3 regions of the Paraburkholderia sp. J76 genome follow, and region 2 is predicted to be linked to each of the others. Evidence: riboswitches for the same ligand, from Rfam matches in the RefSeq annotation. Region 2 holds a riboswitch; each other region holds the start of a gene.
The links. Region 2 has a riboswitch for cobalamin ahead of cobW (cobalamin biosynthesis protein CobW). Riboswitches for the same ligand answer to the same signal wherever they lie in the genome.
Positions count from the first base shown of each region.

Region 1: linked by a shared signal. The riboswitch ahead of U5768_RS00090 (TonB-dependent receptor domain-containing protein) and the one ahead of cobW (cobalamin biosynthesis protein CobW) in region 2 are both predicted to bind cobalamin.
Region 3: linked by a shared signal. The riboswitch ahead of U5768_RS30315 (HoxN/HupN/NixA family nickel/cobalt transporter) and the one ahead of cobW (cobalamin biosynthesis protein CobW) in region 2 are both predicted to bind cobalamin.

Region 1 covers NZ_CAJMZJ010000001.1:12,419-19,863, forward strand. Annotated here, with positions in the region: gene pstS (phosphate ABC transporter substrate-binding protein PstS) at 1-520, opposite strand, end outside; gene U5768_RS00080 (NUDIX hydrolase) at 706-1,074, opposite strand; gene U5768_RS00085 (CHAD domain-containing protein) at 1,308-2,219, shown strand; cobalamin riboswitch at 2,393-2,575, shown strand; gene U5768_RS00090 (TonB-dependent receptor domain-containing protein) at 2,679-4,583, shown strand; gene U5768_RS00095 (glutamine cyclotransferase) at 4,633-5,274, opposite strand; gene U5768_RS00100 (helix-turn-helix domain-containing protein) at 5,309-6,529, opposite strand; gene U5768_RS00105 (DUF899 domain-containing protein) at 6,687-7,445, shown strand, end outside.
Region 2 covers NZ_CAJMZJ010000007.1:240,797-248,241, reverse strand. Annotated here, with positions in the region: gene bluB (5,6-dimethylbenzimidazole synthase) at 1-56, opposite strand, end outside; gene U5768_RS16070 (cobyrinate a,c-diamide synthase) at 40-1,344, opposite strand; gene cobO (cob(I)yrinic acid a,c-diamide adenosyltransferase) at 1,349-1,951, opposite strand; gene U5768_RS16060 (cobalamin biosynthesis protein) at 1,951-2,448, opposite strand; cobalamin riboswitch at 2,581-2,860, shown strand; gene cobW (cobalamin biosynthesis protein CobW) at 3,066-4,172, shown strand; gene cobN (cobaltochelatase subunit CobN) at 4,175-7,445, shown strand, end outside.
Region 3 covers NZ_CAJMZJ010000023.1:30,324-37,768, reverse strand. Annotated here, with positions in the region: gene U5768_RS30325 (TonB-dependent receptor) at 1-721, shown strand, start outside; gene U5768_RS30320 (PepSY domain-containing protein) at 735-2,225, shown strand; adenosylcobalamin (AdoCbl) riboswitch at 2,348-2,509, shown strand; gene U5768_RS30315 (HoxN/HupN/NixA family nickel/cobalt transporter) at 2,509-3,570, shown strand; gene U5768_RS30310 (substrate-binding domain-containing protein) at 3,909-5,003, opposite strand; gene U5768_RS30305 (SfnB family sulfur acquisition oxidoreductase) at 5,029-6,267, opposite strand; gene U5768_RS30300 (ABC transporter permease) at 6,328-7,386, opposite strand; gene U5768_RS30295 (sugar ABC transporter ATP-binding protein) at 7,390-7,445, opposite strand, start outside.

The DNA.
Region 1 (7,445 bases), on a different contig from region 2:
CGGGGTTGACCTTCGAGAGGTAGTTCGTCCAGATGAAGCTCGTGCCCGAACCATCGGCGCGGCGAACCACCGCGATGTCGAGATCGGGCAGCTTGACCTTCGGGTTCAGCGCAGCGATAGCCGGATCGTTCCACTTCCTGATCTTGCCGAGATAGATGTCGCCGAGCACCGGGCCCGACAGCGTGAGTTCACCGGCCTTCACGCCCGGCACGTTGATCGCAGGCACGACGCCGCCGACCACTGTCGGGAACTGGAACAGACCTTCCTTGGCCAGTTGATCGTCTTTCAGCGGAGCGTCCGAGCCCGCGAAGTCCACGGTCTTCGCCTGAATCTGCTTGATGCCGCCCGACGAGCCAATGCCCTGGTAATTCACCTTGCCGCCGCCCGACTTCTGATAGGCATCCGCCCATTTCGTATAGATCGGCGCTGCGAAAGTGCTGCCCGCGCCGGTGATGTCGGCGGCCTGCGCGATGCCCGTACCCAGCGCGAGAATGACAAACGCAAATACACTGAGTCTCATCTCGTACTCCTGAAAATCGGTCTTGATGCGCTGGACCTTACGTTTGCAACGTGACGATGGAGTGACACGGGAGGGATGTGGGGCATGCCTGTGAAAGGCAAATAAGGACAAAAGGACAAATGCGGGCAGCTACATCGGGACTGAACGCCGGGCGCATTCAATCCCTCACCACGAAAACTTTGGCGCTACTTCCTGCGCCGGTGGTTGACGAGCCGAAGAATATCGTTGGTCGGCCCGCTGGTGATGAGGCGCGAGATGTCGTCGAGGTGAACCCATCGGCACCTCGCTATTTCGCTGCTCGGCCGCGCCTTGGCTTGCCTCGGTATTTCGCACGAAAACACGTGGTGGTGTTTCTGCTTGCCGCGAATGTCGAACAAATACCGGGCTGCCTTGCCGGAGAGCCGGGTCTCTTCCCTGAGTTCTCGCAGCGCGGCTTCCATGAGATGCTCGCCGCGCTTCAACATGCCGCCCGGGAGCGCCCACTTCGACTGACTGCGCGCGACCAGGAGAATTCGCTTACCTCTGCGACAAATCACGGTGGCCCGTTTCTTCAACTCGAACTCCCATTTCGTTCATGGGGTGCTTCTCGACGAATATCTATTGCAACGCCTGACTTAGCTAAGCATCGTAATACAGAAAGTCAGAAGTTCAACCCGCTGGCGTGAGCGACGGCTGCCAACTTACCCGAACTCGAACATTTCATCAAATCGTCATAAAGATCGGGTTAGCGACAGCCCTTATGGTATGTTTTGGGCCACACATATTTCTTGTCGGACTCGAGGCTGCAATGGATATGGATAGTGACTGGCCGTTGCCACGCCCGCGCACTTTCTTCAGAATCGACCGGCAACGCGCCACGGCATCACTTACCAGAAAGTCCTCTATCGCCAGCACCTTTTCGTTATTGGCCATGCCGGTGGTCGTCGAGGCGGTGCAAAGAGCGAAAACGCTGTCGACAGAAGTCGACCCCGACGCGTTTCATCAGCTTCGTGTGGCGTTCCGAAAACTCCGCGCCTTGTATTGGGCGTACTCTCCGTGGCTCGGCGAGGAAGCCACCGCGCAAGCCAGCGACGAATTCAAGCGTCTGGCTGCCGTGGCAGGCGGTACCCGCGACTGGGACATCGCAGGCGATCTCCTCGAGACCGCGCAGAAGTCGGACGCATCCATCGAACGGCTCGTGACCGCTGTGCGCGAGAAACGCGCGCAAGCGGTGGCGCATAGCCAGGCCATGATCGACAGCGGCGCCGTCGAGGCATTTCTGAACGACGCCGTGCTTCGTGCGCAAACCACGCTGCAATCCTGTTGCGATGACCTGCCGATCAGCGCGTTCGCGAAGAAGCGCGTCCGTCTCGCGCAGCGCACGCTTCGAAAGCGCAGCAGGCGCGCCGCGCGAAGCGAAACTGGCCGCGAGGAAAATCTCCATGACGTGCGCAAGGCAGGGAAAAAACTGCGGTATCTGCTCGAGTTTTTTCAACCGGTCATCAAAGGCGGGCACGACCGCACCATCAAGGAACTGACGTCCGTGCAGAAGACGCTGGGGGAATTCAACGATATTGCCGCCAGTGAGACCTTGATTCGCAATACGACATTCGAAGACGTTCCGGCCGAAATCGTCGAAAAGTCATTGCAGTGGCTGGAAAGAAAAAAGTGCCAGCGAATACATGTGGCGTCGCGAAGGGTAAAAGAGTTATCCGGCTGAACCTGTGGCTGAACCCGCGCCGCCGCCACGCGGTTGAGCCGCGCTTGCGCGCAAAAACAGCCGCAAGGACAACGTAAGTTGCCGAAGAGGCCAAACCCGGGCCAAACCCGCCCCAACCGGGTGTTTTCGCCACACCGCCCCCGGCAAAGGTTGACGCGCGGAACGCGCGGCCATTACCCTTGCGCGCTGATGGTTCCCGGCGACGGGATCAAAAGGGAACGCAGTGCAAGACTGCGGCTGCCCCCGCAACTGTCAGCGGCGAGTCCATGCCAGAGAGGGCCACTGGGAAACCGGGAAGGCCGGCAACGGACGGCGACCCGCGAGCCAGGAGACCTGCCATCAGCCGAGTCCAACAGCAGCCGCAGCGGGCGGGGACCCCCACTGCGCAAGCACCGCCCGTGCGGCGGTCGCCCGTTGCAAGGACAGCCCTATACAGGAGCTGTTTCCAGCCACCGCATCATGAAGTTTCGCCAATTCGTTTTGACTTCCGCCGCGCTCGCCTGCGCATGGCACACCGCGCACGCCGCCGCCAGCGACGACGACACCACGCTGCCCAATATCCTCGTCGTGGGCGACACGCAGCATCTGCCGCAATCGTTCGATCAGCGCTATGCGACCACCCAGGTGCTCACGCGCGCGGACCTCGACCGCGTCTCCCCCGCCGACCCCAGCATCGCGCAAGCGCTCGCCACGCTGCCCGGCGTCACCGTTTCGCAAACCGGCGGGCCGGGGTCGTACACGGGCGTGAGCATCCGCGGGTCGTCGGCCGATCAGGTGGCCGTGTTCATCGACGGCATACGCGTGGGCTCCGTCACCACCGGCACGGCCGAATGGGCCGATCTCGCAACGGCCTCGTTCGACCGCGTGGAGGTGATCTCGGGTCCCGCGGCCGCCTCGTTCGGCGCGGACGCCGTGGGCGGCGTCGTGCAGCTCTTCACGCGCCATGCGTCGAATCAGCCTAACCAGACCACCGTGTCGTTCGGCGGCGGCTCGAACAAGACCTTCGATACGCAGGTGCGCACGTCGGGCACGGTGCCCTCGACCGGGCCGCTTTCCGCGTTGAGCGGCCTCACGTATTCGCTGGGCCTGCACGACTACAACACGGCCGGTATCGATGCAACGCAGCCCGGCGCTTACGGCCACGAAGACGGCCGCAACCCCTACCACGCGCAGAATCTGGACGCGCGCCTCGGCTACGCGCACGACAACTGGTCGATCTCGACCTTCGCGCTCTACCATCGCTCCGATCTGTCCTTCGACAGCGCGGGAGGCACCGACCGCCAGCGCGACAACCAGCTCACGACCGGCGTCGCGTTCCACCTCGACATCACGCCGACCACGCAGTTCGATCAATCGGTGGGTTACGCGACGGACCGTCAGTTCCTCTATTCGGACGACCCGACGATCCCCACCGACGAGATCGACTCGACCCGTCTGTCCACCTCCACCGCGATCACGCATCAGGAAAGGGGCCACACGCTCTTCGGCATGCCGCTCGAAGGCGAGACCAAGCTCGCCTACGACTACACGCGCGAACTGGCTTTCCTGCCCGTGGATGTGCCTGGCGGCCTGCCCGCGCGCAACGATTCAGCCGTCTCGATGCATCAGTCGGCCACGCTCGGACCCGTCACGCTGTTTCTGGCGGGGCGGCACGAGATCGTGCAGGGGCAATCGGTGAATACGGGCAATGCCGCGCTCTCGTGGGCGATCACACCGGTCTACACGGCGCGCGTTTCGTATGGCAATGCATTCCGCCTGCCCACGTTCAACGATCTGTACTATCCGGGCTATTCGAACCCCGACCTGCTGCCCGAGCGCAGCAACTCGGTCGAGGCCGCGCTCGATGCGACCACGTCGATCGGCACGTTCACGGCGGCCGTGTACGACACGCGCGTGCACGACCTCATCACGTACAACTCGCAGACTTTCCTGCCCGTGAACGTGGGCCGCGCGCACATTCAGGGTCTCGACCTCTCGTACAAGGGCACGCTCGGCAAGTACACGCCGGTGAGCCTCACGGTGGGCATTCTGAATCCGCAGGACGTGAGCGACCAGACCTGGCTCAATCGCCGCCCGCGGCAGACGGCGAGCCTGAGCGTGGATCACACGTGGGACGAGTTCCATCTCCACGCGCTCAGCACCGGCGTTTCGCTGCTGTATAACGGCTCGACGTTCGACGACCAGGCCAACACCATCTACCTGCCTTCGTGGACGACGGTGAGCCTGCGCGCGTCGTACCAGGTCAATGCGCATCTCGCGCTTTCGGCCTCGCTTGCGAACGTGTTCAACCGGCAATATGTGACCGCCTACGGGTACAGCACGTTGGGGCGCACGGCGTTCGGCAAGGCCACTTACACGTTCTAGGCGCGGGACCTGTGAGCGGGTGCGCAAAAGCCCTTGCGCGCCTGCCCCCCTAACTTTCGCGCCTGGGCCGCCGCACCGCGCGAATCTTCCCGCTATTGCCGCCGCCGCAGAAAAACTGTTCGGCGCCATCGGATTCCAGTCCCGAGACGGCCGTTCCGGGCGGCATGTCGAGCTGTTCCAGGACTTCGCCCGTGCCCGGATCGATGCGCCGCAAGTCGCTTTCGTCGCCTTCCCAGGTGCCGTGCCACAACTCGCCGTCCACCCACGTCACGCCCGTCACGAAGCGGCTCGATTCGAGCGTGCGCAATATCGCGCCCGTCTGCGGATCGACCTGATGAATCTTGCGCTCGCGATAGACGCCGACCCACAGCGTGCCGTCCGCCCACGCGAGGCCCGAGTCGCCGCCACCGCCGGGCGCGGGAATCGTGGCGAGCACGCGGCCCGTTTCGGGGTCGATCTTATGGATGCGGTCCTCGGCGATCTGAAACAGATGCTGACCGTCGAAGGCCGTGCCCGCGTGCGCCGCGATGTCGATCGAGCGCTGCGTCCGGCCGCTCTCGGGGTCGAGCGAGGCAATGCGCTCGCCCACGGCGAACCACACGTGCCTGCCGTCGTACGAAACCCCGCCCACCTTCTCGATGCCGGGAAACGGGCCGTACTCGCGGACAATTTCGGCAGTCGTTCGTTTCATGACTTCTCCTCGAATGAAAGGACAGGCGTCCATCCTAATCGCCCGGCAGCGGCGCGGGGAGTAACAAGGTCGTCGCGAATCCGGGCACGGGCGGCGTGGTCCAGCGGCGCGCGCGGCCATAGCCGAACGACTGCACCTTGCTCGCCGCGGCGAGCGAATCGAGCGCGCGCTGCACGGTGCGCTGGCTCGCGCCCAGCGCGAGCGCCAGCGCCGAACTCGACCACGATTCGCCATCGGCGAGAAAAGCCAGCACCGCCGCGTGCTTTTCTTCCACAGGCCGCGCCAGCACCACCACTTCGCTCGCGTGACGAGGCGCGAGCGCGAAGCCGCGCTGGGTCGCGCCGATGTCGGCCACGTCGCGCAACAGCGTGCGCAAGCGGCCAATTTCCACGCGCAGGCGCGCGCGATGCGTTTCGTCGGCGTGCTTCGTGCGAAAGGCGCGCTCGATGAGCGCGTCGCGCGGCACGTCGGCGGGCCACGCTTGCGCGAGCGCGCGGGCGAGCACGAACAGCACGGGGCGTCTTGCGAGTTCGACGACGGTCGCGCCCTCGCGCGCGACATAGCGGCACGCATCGACGACGAGCGCCTTCGAGGCGAGCAGCGCCTCAACCTCTTCCAGCAGCAGAATGCGCTCTTCGCCGCGCGCGATGAGGCGCGCAGCCGGCGAGTCCAGCAGCAGCGCGGCGCTCTCGATCTCCGCGCTCAGCGCGGCAATGCCCGCCGCGCGCGCGGCGCGTGCGGCCTCGGCGAGCGAGCGCCGCGCCGCCTGCGCCTGAATGCGCCGCATGGCGATGCCCGCGGCGATCAGTTCATGCGCGGCGCGCAAGGCGGCCGGCAGCGGCGCGGGATCGGCTTGCGCGAGCATACCTGCGGCCTCGTCGAGCCGCCCGATGAGCAGCAAGCGGCGAATTTCCAGGTAGCGCGCGTGCGCGGCATTGAGGCGGTCGCCGTGCGCTTCGAGCGTTTGCCGCGCAGCAGCGAGCGTATCGGTGGGCCAGCCGAGATCGCGCGATGCCAGCGCGATTTCGGCCTCGGCAACGACGCAGCGCGCGCGGGCCACGGCCTCGCGCGAGCCGAAGCCGCGCGCCGCGCGGCGCAATAGCGCCTTGGCGCGCGCGAAGTCGCCGAGCTGCGCCATGGCGATGCCGCGCAGCGCGAGCGCAGGCGCGTCGTCGCGCAAGGCCACGCGGTTCAGCGCGCCGAGCGGGTCACCGCCCGCGAGCGAGCGCGCCGCGGCCGTGATCAGCGAATCCATCGTCATGAGAATCCCGCCACACTTGTCACTCCCCTGGCTCCTGGGTCCGGACCTAATCTAACACGGCGATCACTCGCATCATCGATCGAACGACGCGGCGGCGCGAACGTCATGCTCGGGCGCGCCGCCCCCGATGAATCCATAGGAGGACCAGGCAATGGCAACCCATACCACCGGAACACGCGAAGACTGGCTTGCGGCGCGCATCGAACTGCTCGCGGCCGAAAAGGAACACACGCGGCGCGGCGACGCATTGGCGCGGCAGCGCCAGGCGTTGCCGTGGGTGCGTGTCGACAAGACGTATCGATTCGAAACGGAAGAAGGCGGCGCCACGCTCGCCGATCTCTTCCAGGGGCGCTCGCAACTGCTCGTTTATCACTTCATGTTCGGGCCGGATTACGCGGCGGGCTGCCCGTCGTGTTCCGCGATTGCCGATGGCTTCGACGGCGTCGCCGTGCATCTCGCGAATCACGACGTACGGCTCATGGCGGTGTCGCGCGCGCCGCTCGCCAAACTGCTGGCCTATCGCAAGCGCATGGGATGGCATTTTCCGTGGGCCTCGTCGAGCGGCAACGACTTCAACTTCGACTTCAACGTGTCGTTCACCACGGCGCAGCAGCGCGCGGGCGACATCGAATACAACTACGCGCGCAGCGGCCACAAGATGGACCTGAATCCGCCGCCCGCGCCCGTCGCCCAGTTCGCGGCGAGCTGCGGCACCGACGCGGCGACCTACACGCGCGACCGCCCGGGCCTCAGCGCATTCGTGCTGGAAGACGGCGTGATCTATCACACGTACTCGACCTACGCGCGCGGACTGGATGGCGTATGGGGCATGTACCAGTGGCTCGACCGCGCGCCGAAAGGACGCAACGAGGCGGGCATCTGGTGGCACCGGCACGACGAGTACGCGGAT
Region 2 (7,445 bases):
TCGTAAATCGCGCGGTAGACCGCCGCGCGTTCGGCTTCGTCAAAGGGCTGTGCCATGAAAGAGTGCGGCCGCGAAAGCCGGGTTGGAGGGCCAGTAAGCGTGCATATAGGTGGCCGCGATCGAGCCGTGCCGGTAAAGCGCCTCGCCCGGCGCGCCCGTTTGTGCGTGACGTGCCGTGAGCGTTGGCGCGAGCGGCGTGGCGATGCGCGAATAGTGGAACGTGTGGCCGCGCAGCGCGCCATGCGCGCCGCTCAACTGCTGCATGCCGAGCGCCGCGAAACGCTTTTGCATGAACGCCTCGCCGGGCAGCAGGCCGAGCATTGGCGTGCGTGTGCCTTGCGCGTCGGTCAGTGCATCGAGCAGATAAAGCATGCCGCCGCATTCGGCGACGAGCGGCTTGCCCGCGGATACATGCGCGCGCAACGAATCGGCGCTTTGCGTATTGCTTGCGAGCGCCGAAGCATGAAGCTCGGGATAGCCGCCGGGCAGAAAGATCGCATCGGCAGTGACAGGCTCGTTCGCCAGCGGGGAGAAGTAACTCACGCGCGCACCCAGCGTTTCGAGCAATGCCATATTCGCGGGATAGATAAACGAGAACGCGGCGTCGCGCGCAATTGCGATATGACGGCCTTCCAGCAGCCGTGGAATCGCTTCGTCATGCGAAGGATCGGCGAATGCCACCGTCGGCGGCAGTTCGGCTAGCGCGGTTTGCGCGAGCGCGTCGGCGGCGCGTTCGATGCGCGCGTCGAGGTCGTCGATTTCCGCGGCCTGGTGCAGGCCCAGATGGCGATCGGGCAGCGCCATCGTCGCTTCGCTTGCGACGTGTCCTAGCCAGTGCACGTCGGCGGGCAGCATCTCCTGGAGCATCTGCGCGTGACGCGGCGAGCCCACGCGATTCGCCAGCACGCCATGAAACGGCACGTCGGGTCGAAAACGCGCGAGACCGAATGCGATCGCGCCGAAGGTCTGCGCCATCGACTTCGCGCTCACGACAGCGGCCACGGGCACGCCGAACGTAGTCGCGAGATCGGCGCTGCTCGGCGTGCCGTCGAACAGGCCCATCACGCCTTCGATCAGGATCAGGTCGGCTTCGCGCGCGGCCTGCGCGAGCAGCGCGCGGCACGCCGGTTCGCCCACCATCCACAGATCGAGCGACAGCACGGGCGCGCCGCTCGCGCGCGCGAGGATCATGGGATCGAGAAAATCGGGCCCCGTCTTGAACACGCGCACGCGTCGGCCCGCACGGCGATGCAGGCGCGCGAGGCCCGCCGTAAGCGTGGTTTTGCCCTGGCCCGAAGCGGGCGCGCTGATGAAAAGCGCGGGGCAGGCAAGCGTTGCGCTCACGGGCTCAGAACTCCACGCCCTTTTGCGCCTTCACGCCTTGCTCGCGATACGGATGCTTCACGAGCCGCATTTCCGTGACGAGATCGGCGGCTTCGATGAGCGCATCGGGCGCATGGCGCCCCGTCACGACCACGTGCACGTGCGGCGCGCGCGATGCGATTACGCCAAGCACTTCGTCGAGCGGCAGGTACTCGTATTTGAGCACCGTGTTGAGTTCGTCGAGAATCACCATCGCGTAGTCGCCGCTCTCGATCATGCGCTTCGCTTCGTCCCAGCCCTTGCGCGCGGTGGCAATGTCGCCGTCGCGATTCTGCGTGTTCCAGGTGTAGCCGTCGCCCATCGTCACGAAATCGCAGTGCGCGACGCTGCCGAGAAAGTCGCGTTCGGCCGTATGCAGCGCGCCCTTGATGAACTGCACGACGCCGAGCTTCATGCCGTGGCCCAGCATGCGCACGGCCATGCCGAATGCCGCCGTGCTTTTGCCCTTGCCGTTGCCGGTATTGACGATCAGCAGGCCCTTTTCGTGCGTCGCGGCGGCCTGTTTTTTCTCGTGGCCTTCGCGGCGGCGTTGCGTCATGCGTTGGTGCGCTTCGGGATCGGTTTTCATCATCGTGAGTGGGTCGGTTGCGGCGCTTGCGCGTCCGCGTTTGCATGGGTTTGCAGCGTGCTTGCGAGCGCGATTGCGACCGTTACGCCGTCGAACGCCTGCTTGCCGCGCACGAGCGGGCCGCCGTTCGCCGCAAGAAGCGCGCACGGTTCGCATACGCCGTCTACACCGAATCGCGCTTGCGCGGCGGCGCAAGGCGGCGCTTGAGCGGGCGTTGCCGCAAGCTGTTCCCGCGTGTACGTGCGCAGCGGCAGTGCATGTGCCGCGCAAAAAGCTTGCAATGCGGGTTCGCTGGCTTTCGCGTCGAGCGTCGCCACGGCGGTTACGCTTTCAAGCGGCCGCGCGCCGAGCGCTGCGCGCACGGCGGCGTCGATCTGCGCGAGCGTCGCGCCACCCCGGCAGCCAATGCCGAGCACAAGCGATGGCGCGCGCTGCGCCGATTCCGGCGTGGCTTCGCATGAGGCGGTGCGCGAGGCGCGGCTGTCGGCTGAATTCACGGTGGGAGCGTAGATCGAAGGCGTGGGCGCAAAGCGAAACCCGGCGAAACCGGCCCGTGGCGGATGCGCGCTACGATAGCACACGCGTTTGCGCGTTCCCACGCCTTCCTTGACGCGCAAGCCCCTCGCGCCTACACTCGCTCGCACTCTGGTGCTCGCGCGCGCGATTCATAATGCGCGCGCAGTTAAACGGGAATCAGGGAGCCATCCCGCCTCGGCATGGCCAACCTGAACTGCACCCGCAACGGTACAACGAGCGCGGCGTTCGAACGAATGCCGCAAACCGCTTCCATGCTGCGTTTAAGTTTTACGCAGTTCACGCCACTGTGCGAACGGCCGCAAGGCCGCTCGCGCGGGAAGGCGAAGCGGTGTTTCGTCAGTCCGGATACCGGCCAGATACGTGGGATTCGCGCTGCGGGGATGCGGTAGCGAGTCCGTGATATTCATGCGTCAGCCGGGCGAGGCCCGGGTGCGCGTCCGGCCGTTCGTCCCCTGAGGGTTGTTGAATCGTTGTGCGTGAGCGCATATCCACGGCTATGCGCGCCCGACGACGCCAGCACGAACGGCCAGCGACGCACGAGGTCCATTTCGGAGGCCTGGCGCCGAAGGAGCACTTCATGCAAATGCGCAAGATTCCGGTCACGATCGTGACGGGCTTTCTCGGCAGCGGTAAAACCACGCTGCTGCGTCACATTCTTCAGCACGCGGGCGGCCTGCGCGTCGCGGTCATCGTCAACGAATTCGGCGAACTCGGTATCGACGGCGAAATTCTGCGTGGCTGCGGCATTGGCTGCGACGAGAACGGCAACGAAACGGAAGGTCAGCTCTACGAACTAGCGAACGGCTGCCTGTGCTGCACCGTGCAGGAAGAATTCTTCCCGGTGATGGAGAAGTTGCTCGAACGCCGTGGCGACGTCGATCACGTGCTGATCGAAACCTCGGGTCTCGCGCTGCCCAAGCCGCTCGTGCAGGCGTTCAACTGGCCGTCGATTCGCAATGCGTTCACCGTCGATGCGGTCGTGACCGTGGTGGACGGCCCCGCCGCCGCGAGCGGTCAGTTCGCCGAAAATCCGCAGGCTGTAGACGCGCAGCGTCGCGCCGATCCGAATCTCGATCACGAATCGCCGCTGCACGAACTGTTCGAAGACCAGCTTTCGGCCGCCGATCTCGTCATCCTCAACAAGACCGATCTGCTCGACGAAGCGGGCCAGGACGCGCTCATCGCCGAACTGCGCGAGGAACTGCCGCCGCAAGTGAAGATCGTGCGCGCGCAGCACGGCAAGCTCGATCTGCATACGCTGCTCGGGCTCGAAACGGCCTCCGAGGAGAGCATTCATCTTCGTCACGACCATCACGGTTCCGCCGACGATCCCGATCATCACCACGACGAGTTCGATTCGGTCGTCGTAGCGGGCGCGGCGGCGTCGCGCGAGAGCGTGATCGAAGCGCTGCAGCAACTCGTCGATGCGCATACGATCTATCGCGTGAAAGGTTTTGCCGCGTTGCCGGGCGCGCCGATGCGTCTCGTGATTCAAGGCGTGGGCCGCCGGTTCGACAGCTATTTCGACCGCCGCTGGAACGCGCAGGAAAGCGCCGCGCAGCCGCTGGCGAGCCGCTTTGTGCTGATTGGCGCAGACCTCGACGGCGCGACGCTGCAAGCCGCGTTCTCGGCTGCGCTGGCGAACGCGCAGAACGCTGCCGCCAAGGTGAGCGCGCCGAGCTAGCCATGCATTTGCTGCGCACCACGCCGGGCGGTTTCGTCGACGACACGCAAGGCGTTATCCGAATCGACCAGCAGCCCGCCGAAATCGTCGTGCTCAGTTCGGCGGACACCACGCTCGCGCTGCTGGCGAGCGTCGTGCCGCGCCTGCCCGCGGGCTTCCCGAGCGTGCGGCTCGCCAACGTCACGTACCTGCGCCAGCCTGCATCGGTGGACTTCTACGTCGAAGATGTTTTGCAGCACGCGCGCGTGGTGGTGGTCGATCATCTGGGCGGCGAAACGTACTGGCCGTACGGCATCGAACAGGTCGTCTCGCTCGCACAGCGTCGCGGGCAACTGCTCGCGATGTTTTCCGGCGACTTGCAGGAAGACCCGAATCTCACGGCGAAGAGCCGCGTCGAGCCCGAATTCTGCCACCTGTTGTGGCGTTATCTGCGAGAAGGCGGCGCGGCGAATGCCGAATCGTTTTTGCGCGCGCTCGCGTGGCGCGCTTTCGACTGGGGCAGCGAGCCCGCGCCGCCCGTCGCGCTGCCCGCCGCCGCGCTGTATTGCCCGCAGCGCGACGTCGCGACCATCGACGAATGGCGCGCGCGCTGGCAACCCGGCGCGCCGGTTGTCGCGCTGCTGTTTTACAAGGCGCACTTGCAGGCCGCGAACACAGCCGCGTTCGATGCCCTCATCGCCGCGCTGCTGGAGCGCGGCATGAACCCGCTGCCGCTTGCGATCACGTCGCTCAAGGACACCTTGAGCCGCGACGTGCTCGACCAACTGGCGGCGCAGCACGACGTGTCGCTCGTGCTGAACACGACGGCGTTCGCCGCTTCGTCACTGGACGACCCCGAACCGCTCGCGCTAGCCGGCGACGCGCCCGTGTTCCAGGTGATCCTGAGCGGCGGCAACCGCGAAGACTGGCTCAAGGACAATCACGGTCTGAATTCGCGCGACATCGCCATGCATATCGCGCTGCCCGAAGTGGACGGCCGCGTGATTACGCGCGCGATCAGCTTCAAGGGCCTCGCATACCACTGCAAGGAGACGCAGGTCGATGTCGTGCGCTACCAGCCCGATCTCGAACGCGTGGCGTTCGTCGCCGAACTTGCGCGCCGCTGGTGCCGTTTGCGCAGCCTGCCCAACGACGAAAAGAAACTGGCGCTCGTGCTCGCGAACTATCCGATGAGCGAAGGGCGCATCGGCAACGGCGTGGGACTCGATACGCCGGCTTCAGTGGTCGGCATCCTGCGCATGCTGCGCGACGAAGGCTACCGCGTGGCCGATTTGCCCGAAGATGGCGATGCGCTCATGCGCATCCTCACGCAGGGCGTGACGAACGATCCCGACACGCGCGCGCTGCGCCCCGCGTGGCAGAGTCTGTCGCTCGACGACTACCGCGCGCATTTCTCGCGGTTGCCCGCCGAGGCGCAGAACGCGTTGATCGCGCGCTGGGGCGCGCCGGAAGACGATCCCACGGTGCGGCGCGGCCGCTTCGTGATCGCGGGCTGGCGCTGCGCTCACGTGTTCGTTGGCATCCAGCCCTCGCGCTCGCGCGGCGACGACACCTACGCGAACTATCACGACGCCGAACTGGTGCCGCCGCATGCGTATCTCGCGTTCTACTTCTGGCTGCGCGAAACGTTCGGCATCGACGCCATCGCGCACGTGGGCAAGCACGGCAATCTGGAATGGCTGCCGGGCAAGAGCGTGGCGCTCGCCGACACCTGCTGGCCCGACATGGCGCTCGGGCCGCTGCCGCATCTGTATCCGTTCATCGTCAACGATCCAGGCGAGGGTAGCCAGGCCAAACGCCGGGCCCAGGCCGTGATCGTCGATCATTTGATGCCGCCGCTCACGCGCGCCGAAAACTATGGGCCGCTGCAAGACCTCGAACGGCAAGTCGATGAGTATTACGAAGCATTGATGGTGGACCCGCGCCGCGCAAAGCTGCTGCGCAAGACGATACTCGCGACCATCATCGAGCATCGGTTGCACGAGGAATTGAGCGTGGCCGCGCCTCAGGATAAGGCGGATGAAGACGAACTCCTCACGCGCGCCGACGCCTGGCTCTGCGAACTGAAGGAAGCGCAGATTCGCGACGGCCTGCATACGTTCGGCGAGTCGCCGCAGGGCCAGCAGCGCCGCGACACGCTGCTTGCGCTAGGCCGTTATGCATGCGGCGACGGGCAGGGCGCGAACGCGGGCCTCATCGACGCGATCGCGCGAGACCTGCGTATCGATCATCTGGTCGATCCGGCCTCGGTCGATTGGGCTGCGCCGTGGCATGGGCCGCGTCCGCCGCTGCTCGCCAGTGCGAGCGATGCGCCGTGGCGTCATGCGGGCGACACGCGCGAGCGCCTGGAAACGCTCGCGGCCGCGCTGATCGAAGACATTTGTTCAGGCATGCGAAGCGATGCGGCGAACGCCTCGTTGCCGCATGCGGCGCAGGTGCTTGCGCGCCTGCTCGACGACGTGTTGCCGCGCCTTGACGCGTGCGGCCCGGAAGAGATGCGTAACCTTCGCCGCGGTTTCGAAGGCCGATTCGTGCCGCCGGGCCCGAGCGGTTCGCCTTCGCGCGGGCGTCCCGATGTGCTGCCCACGGGACGCAACTTCTATTCCGTCGATACGCGCGCCATTCCCACGCAGGCCGCGTGGGCGCTCGGCATGAAATCGGCGCAGCAACTCATCGAGCGCCACTTGCAGGAGCATGGCGATTACCCGCGCGCCGTGGGCCTTTCGGTGTGGGGCACCGCGACGATGCGCACCGGTGGCGACGACATCGCCCAGGCGTTCGCGCTGATCGGCGTGCGGCCGAAGTGGGCCGCGGGCAGCCAGCGCGTGACCGACTTCGAGATCATGCCGGTCGAGGCGCTGGACCGGCCGCGCATCGACGTGACGTTGCGCGTATCGGGCTTCTTCCGCGACGCGTTTCCCAACGTGATGCATCTGTTCGACGCCGCCGTGCAAGCCGTGGCCGATCTCGACGAACCGGAGCATCAGAATCCGTTGCGCGCTCGCGTGCTGCGCGAGCGCGACGCGCTGGTCGCGAACGGCATGGCCGCCGACGAGGCGCGCCGCCGCGCGGGCTGGCGCGTGTTCAGCGCGCGCCCGGGCGCCTATGGCGCGGGCCTGCAGTCGATGATCGACCATCGCCGGTGGCAGACCGACGCCGATCTCGCGAACGCTTACCAGGCGTGGGGCGGTTACGCCTACGCGCAAAAGAGCGCGGGCGACGAGGCGAACGATGCGTTCCGCGCGCGCCTCGCCACGCTCGACGTGGTCCTGC
Region 3 (7,445 bases), on a different contig from region 2:
GGACGACCTGACGCTGCGCGCGTCGGTCGGACGCGCCTACCGCTTCCCCACCGTCAGCGAACTGTTCCAGGGGCAGATCAACGGGTCGTCGATCATCAACAACAATCCGAACCTGCAACCCGAGAACGACCTCTCGAAAGAGCTGACCGCCGAATGGGCGCACTGGAACGGCCTGTTCCGCCTGTCGCTCTTTCAGGACGACGTAAAGAATACGATCTTCAGCCAGACCGACACGACGGTGATTCCCAACGTGACGAACTTCCAGAACATCGGCAAGGTTCGCTCGCGCGGCGTCGAGCTGAGCTATCAAGGCGAGGACGTGTTCGTGCGCGGGCTCGACCTCATCAGCAGCGTCGCCTACACGCAGTCGAAGATCCTCGAGAACGCCCAGAACCCCGCCACGGTCGGCAAATACTTCTACCGCATTCCGCTCTGGCGCGCCGATATCGCGGCGACGTATCACATCGGCGAACGCTATGCGCTCACGCTCGCCGCGCGCTACTCGGGCCGCGAGTACAACACGCTGACCAATACCGATACGAACCCGAACGTGTTCGGCGGCACGAGCACCTACACGGTGGCCGATGCGAAGTTCACGTTCCATCCCACGAAGGGCAGCGATCTCAGCGTGGGCGTCGACAACATTTTCGATGCCCGTTACTTCGTGTATCACCCCTACCCTGGCCGCACCTTCTATGTCGAAGGCCGTCTGCGGATGTAAAGGAGACACACTCATGTCCACTGCCGAAACTGTCGCTCGCAAGACGCCCGACGCTACCCGTGCGCAAAGCGGCCCGCCATCCGGCGCACAGCGCGGATACCGCACGCTCTGGCGCTGGCACTTCTACGCCGGGCTGTTCGTCATGCCGTTTCTCGTGATCCTCGCCATCACGGGAACGATCTACTGCTTTCAGCCGCAGATCGAACCGCTGCTCTATCCGCACCGGCTCGTCGTCGAGCCCGCAGCGTCGCCGCGCCTGGAAGTCGACGCCCTGCTCGCGAACGCGCGCGCCGCCGTGCCGGCAGGCGCGGTCGCGACGACCGCACGCATTTCGTCCCGTACGGACCGCAGCGCCGAATTCGTCTTCCGTCTGCCGGACGGTCACAAGGAAAGCGTCTATGTGAATCCCTACGACGGCGCGGTGCTCGGTACGCTCGACGTCGACAGCCGCTTCATGCAGGTCGACCGCATGATTCACCGCAAGCTGCTGCTCGGCAAGCCGGGCGAGCTGCTGATGGAGCTGGTGGCGTGCTGGACGCTCGTCATGATCGGCACCGGCCTTGCGCTCTGGTGGCCGGGAGAGAACGCCTCGCTACGCGCGGCGCTCGTCCCCGATCTCGCGCGGCGGGGCCGGCCGCTATGGAAAAGCATTCACGCCACACTCGGCATCTGGCTCGCCATCGGCGCGTTTGCGTTCGTGGCGACCGGCCTGCCGTGGACCGGCTCGTGGGGCAAGCAGTTCAAGGCGCTCGCCACCAGCGTCAAGCTCGGCGCGCCGCCGGGCTCGTGGGGCGGGCTGGCGCTTCACTCGACGGTGCCCGGAAAGCCGTCCGCGGCACACGCCGCTGCCGGCCACGAGACGTCCTCCGGAATGGAGCCGATGCCGGGCATGACCATGGACGACATGCCGCTGCCCCAGGTGCCCTGGGCGGTCGGCGCGGTGCGCGTGCCCGGCTCACCCGAAGCGGGCGAGCCCGGCGTGAGGCCGTTGCCCCTCGGGCATATCGTCGAACAGATGCGCGCGGCCGGACTCGTGGACGGCTACGACATCGCGCTGCCCACGTCGCCGCATGGCGTGTACACCGTGTCGTACTTTCCCGCAGACCCCACGCTCGAGCGCACCGTGTACATCGACCAGTACAGCGGGGCCGTGCTGAGAGACATCCGCTATGGCGACTATGGCGCTGTCAGCAAGGCCGTATCGTACGGCACGTCGCTGCACATGGGCCGTTACTTCGGTGTGCCAAACCAGATCGTTTGCGCGGCGCTGTCGCTCGGCCTGGCGGCGCTCGCCGTTACCGGCTTCGTGATGTGGTGGAAGCGGCGGCCATCGGGCACGCTCGGCGCCCCCTCCCGCGAGCGCGCCGCGCCACCGATGCGCGCATGGGCAACCGCGCTCGTTGTGCTGGGCATCGTGTTTCCGCTCATGGGCTTGACGATCGTCGCCGTCTGGCTGGTCGACCGTTTGCTATTGCGCCGCGCCGGACCGGTCGCAGCTTCATGAAGGCACGCGTGAATATCGATAGTCGCCCGGCCGATTGCGCCGTCGCGGTCGTTTCCGCGCCGAATGCGGCCAAAAGCCGACAGGAGGATCGACATTTCCATAAAGGCGCTGTATAAGGCCCTTGGTTACGCCTCAAGCGTGACGCCGCGGGAAGCCGGTGCAATTCCGGCACGGTCGCGCCACTGTGTGGACATAGGCAGCTTCCTTGCTACCAATGCCAAGTCAGACCTTGCGGTGTCATCCTCATATAAATCGTCGGGACGCGTTATCCCGGGAGTTCATGATGCTTACCCAGCTCATTCAGATATTCAACGACTCAAATTCGAAAGTTCGTAGCAAGCTGTTTGGCATCTATGGCGTACTCATCGCCATCAACGTTATTGCCTGGGTGTGGGCGCTCGTTGCGTTTCACAGGTATCCCGTGCTGCTCGGCACCGCCCTGCTGGCCTATAGCTTCGGCCTGCGGCACGCAGTGGACGCCGACCACATCGCGGCAATCGACAACGTGACCCGCAAGCTGATGCAGGAGAAAAAACGCCCTGTTGCGGTTGGTTTCTTCTTCTCGCTCGGCCATTCGACTGTAGTGATACTCGCCGCGGTCGCGGTGGCGCTCGCGACTACAGCCATCCAGAGCCGGTTCGACAATTTCAAGGAAGTGGGCGGCATCATCGGCACGCTCGTTTCCTCGTTCTTCCTGTTCGCGCTCGCGCTCATGAACTTCCTGATCCTGCGCGGCATTTATCGCGCGTGGAAGCATGTGCGCAGCGGCGGCGCCTACGTCGACGACGACTTCGACATGCTCCTCGCTAACCGGGGTCTGGTTGCACGGCTCTTTCGCCCGCTGTTCCGGCTCGTGACTCGTAGCTGGCATATGTATCCGATCGGCTTCCTGTTCGGTCTTGGTTTCGACACCGCAACCGAAATCAGCCTGCTGGGCATCGCCGCTACCCAGGCGGCCAAGGGCCTTTCGCCCTGGGCCATCATGGTGTTCCCCGTCCTGTTCAGCGCAGGCATGTCGCTGATCGACACGCTGGACGGACACCTCATGCTGGGCGCCTATGGTTGGGCGTACCAGAAGCCGCTGCGCAAGATCTACTACAACATGACCATCACGCTGGTTTCGATCATCGTCGCGGTCGTGATCGGCGGGATCGAGGCCCTTGGTCTGCTCGCGGACCAGTTCGGTCTGAAAGGCCGTGTGTGGGATACGATCGGCTCGCTGAACGATAATTTCGGCGTGCTCGGCTATATCATCATCGGCGTCTTTGCCTTGAGCTGGATTGCCTCGCTCCTCATCTATCGGGCAAGGCGCTACGACGAGGTGCAGGTCAGCACGCAGCGTTGACGGGTAACTGGCGCAGCGCCGTCGAATGCCTCGCGCGCGCTGCGCCAGGATACCTCAGCCAGATACGTCGCGGATCCACGACCTGAGCGGCGCATCACATGTCCGCCCCATACCGCCGTGCGGTACCGTTCGATGGCTGACACGGCCCGAGGAATGACGTGCGCAATCGCTCTATCGTAAGCGGCTCAGAGATAAGCTCATTCCGAAGAAGCTGGTCGTAGCCGACGCGCGCTGGCGTTCCGCCTGAACACCCCTTCCTCCCCGGTTCAGCAGTGATCCCGGACGGCTCCGGCATCGCGCACGTTTGGCGCGATACCGGCTAGCCATTCACGGGCCAATCATTGCTCCGCTGGAATCCACGGCGCGGTCGCGGCGTCGCTCGTCCGGAATGCCGGGAACTTCGTCCCGAGTTCGGCGATCGTGCGGATATCGTTCTTCACGAGATCGTCGCGCGTCACGAGCGTGGGCTTCACGACGATCTGATGCGCAAGCGGCTGCCCGGCCACTTCGATTGCCGCGGCGCGCACCGACACCGCGCCCACGACCGCGGGGTTCGTTGCGGCCGTGGCCACCCACGCGCTGTTGGGGGCGCGAATCGCCTCGATGTCGGCCGTCGAGATGTCCGCACTGTAAATGCGCAGCTTGTCGCCGAGATTCGACTCGTTCGCCGCGAGATTGGCGCCGCGCGCGAACTCGTCATAAGGCGCGATCACCACGCGGATATCCGGATGGGCGCGATAGGCGGCCGCCGCCTGATTGGCCACGGACTGCGCAATCGGATTGTCCACGGTGCCCCAGCGCGCTTTTTCCTGAATCCCCGGATGCGCGTGCTTGAACGATTGCCACACCGCGTCGCGGCGATCGAGCGGTGCGAACCCCGCAACGTAGACGTAGCCGGCGGAAAACGCGTTGCCGTTGTCCTTCACGGCCTGCGCGAGCAACAGCGACGCGAGGTCGCGGTCGCTCTGCTCGATCTGCGGGACCTTCGGGTTCGCGAGATTGACGTCGAACGCAATGACCTTGATGCCTTTGTCGAGCGCCTGCTGCACGACGTCGCCCAGCGACTCGGGCAGGCCGTGATTGACGATGATCGCGGACACGCCGAGATTGATGGCCTGCTGGATCTGATCGCGCTGCTGCGCCGCGTCCTGCCGCCCTTCATAGATGCGCAGATCGATGCCGAGCGCCTTCGCCTGCTTCTGCGCGCCAGCCTCGTAAGCCTGGAAGAAGTCGCCCTCGGAAATGTAGTTGACCAAAGCGACCTTCACGCCGCCTTTGTCGAACGGCGCCGGCGCGCCCTTCAGCGCTTCGGCATGCGCCGTGAGCGAGCCGACAAGTCCCGCTGCGCAGAGCGTGAATGCGCCAAGCGCGCGGCGCGCCGATGGCCTGCGTGACGCGCCGTTGCGAACAAGCTGGTGAATCGATGTCTTCATGACGTTCCCGTTGTGTGTGTCAGGTTCAATTCCAGGCGTGACGCGCCGGCTTCACACCGTTGAGGTAGTAATTCCCGACGAGGTGGTACTTCCAGCGCACCGGATCATGCAGCGTATGGGTGCGTGCATTGCGCCAGTGGCGGTCGAGATTGTGGACACTGAGCGTCGCCTGGGTGCCGGCCAGCTCGAACAGCTTTTCGCCTGCGAGCAACGCGATTTCCGTCGTGAGCACCTTCGCCTCTCCCACGGCGACCGAGGCGCGCGCCACGTCCTCCTCCGTCGTCGCGCCCTGCGCCGCGAGTTCGTCGAGTACGCGCGCGGCGCGTTCGAGGAGCGCCTCCGCGGCATGCAACTGGATATGCAGATGGCCGACCTCCCGGATCGTCAGCGGGTCGTCGCTGGCGCGCTCGACGCCGCTGTCGACCCACGGCCGGGTGCGCGAGCGCACGAACGCGAGCGTGTCGTCGATCGCGGCGCGGGCAATGCCCGCATCGATCGCCGCCTGGATGATCTGCGAAAGCGGACCGTTGAGCGTGGGCTGCTCGGAAACGCGATGCGCGGGCAGCACGAGACCGGCCGGCACGCGAACGTTTTCGAGCGTAACGGTGCCGCTCGCGGTGGTGCGCTGGCCGAAACCGGACCAGTCGTCGACCACGCTGAGCCCTTCCGTGCCTCGCGGAATATAGGCGAGCCATCCCCTGCGGTCCTCGTCGAGTCCGAGCACTGGCACGAAATGGGCAAAGAGCGCGCCGGTCGAATAAAACTTGGTGCCGTCGATCACGTAGTGATCCCCGTCACGGCGTACCCGTGTCTTCAGGTCGAGCACATGCTTCGTGCCCTTCTCCGAGAAGCCGTTGCCGAATCGCTTCCCGGCGAGGACTTCGCCAAACAGGCCATGCTTTTGCTCCTCGGTGCCCGTTAGCGCGATCACGTCCACGAGACCGAAGTGGTTCTGCGGCAATTGACCGAGCGACGGGTCCGCGGCGGCGATGAGCTTGACCACTTCCGTTAGGGTAACGAACGAAACGCCGGCGCCCCCATATGCCTTCGGCACCGTGATGCCCCATAGGCCCGAGCGCGAAAACCATTCGATCTCTTCATGCGGCAAGCGCCGCTCGCTATCGCGCAACGCCGCGCCCTCGGCAAGCCGCGCGGCCAGTGCCTTTGCAACCGCTATCGCCTCGCTGTCCGAGGCGATGACATGCGCGGCTTCGGTTACGGATGCGGCACCGTGTGCCGCGATATCTGCCAGTGTCTCTGCCATGTTGCGCTCCGCTCGATCAGGTTGTGTGAATCGCTAACAAGAAAATGGAATCGGAGAGCGTCAGTCGCGCCCTTCCGTTCTGCGGCCGACGCTGAACGTGAACGCCAACGCCACGACCAGCAACGCGCCTTTGATGAAATCCTGGAGGTAGTAAGGCGCATTGAGCATCGTGAGGCCGTTGAGCAGCACGCCGACGAACACGGCGCCGACAACCGTGCCGGGCACGTTGGGCCGCTTCGCGCCCCACACGGCGTAGCCCACGAGCGCCGCCGCCACCGCGTCGAGCAGCAACGAATGCCCCGCGCTCACGTCGCCTCGGCCGACACGCGCGGCGATCAGCAGGCCGCCAAGGGCCGCGAGCGTCGCCGAAGCGACATAGGCCCCCATCCGGTAACGGGCTGTCGGCGCGCCCGCCAGCCGCGCCGCGGTCTCGTTGCCGCCGATGGCATAGATCACGCGCCCCCACCGCGTCGAGCCCATGACGGCCGAAACGAGCACGGTCAGCACGAGCAGCACGAGCACGGGAACGGGGACCACCTCGAATAGGCGTGCGCGCCCGAGCGCGAGAAACGCGGCGGGAAACATGCCGCTTGCTTCGGTGCCGTCCGGCAGGATCGTGCCCGTGGCCAGAGAGCGGCCGCCCGTCGGAATCAACTGGAGGCCGGCGAGCAGGAAAAGCGTGCCGAGCGTCGCAAGCTGGTCCGGCACATGCAGGCGCGTGATGAGCACGCCGTTGAACAGCCCCGCCGCGACGCCGAGCGCGAGACACGCGAGCACTGCCTCCCAACTGTTGCCGTGCCACACCACGAGCACGTAGCTCGCGGCCATCTGCGCGGAGGCGGCCACGCTCCCCACCGAAAGATCGAAGCCGCCCGCCGCGAGCGTGATCGTCACGCCGATGCCGAGCAACGCAACGATCGACACGGCCTGCAGGATGCTGAACAGGTTGGCGACGTTCAGAAACGCAGGTTCACGAACCGTGAAGATCACCACGAGCGCCGCGAGCACGATCAGCAGCCCGGCTCGTTCGAGCGCGACGAAAAGGCCGCGGCGATGCCGCGCAGCCGTGTAACTGGCGGGAGAGTCTTTGGAAGCGAGTGTCGGCGTGACGGATCTCATGGTTCAGTAGGCAAGATGGGAGGCTGTGGAGTCATCGTGCTCGAGCGCGCCGCGATCGA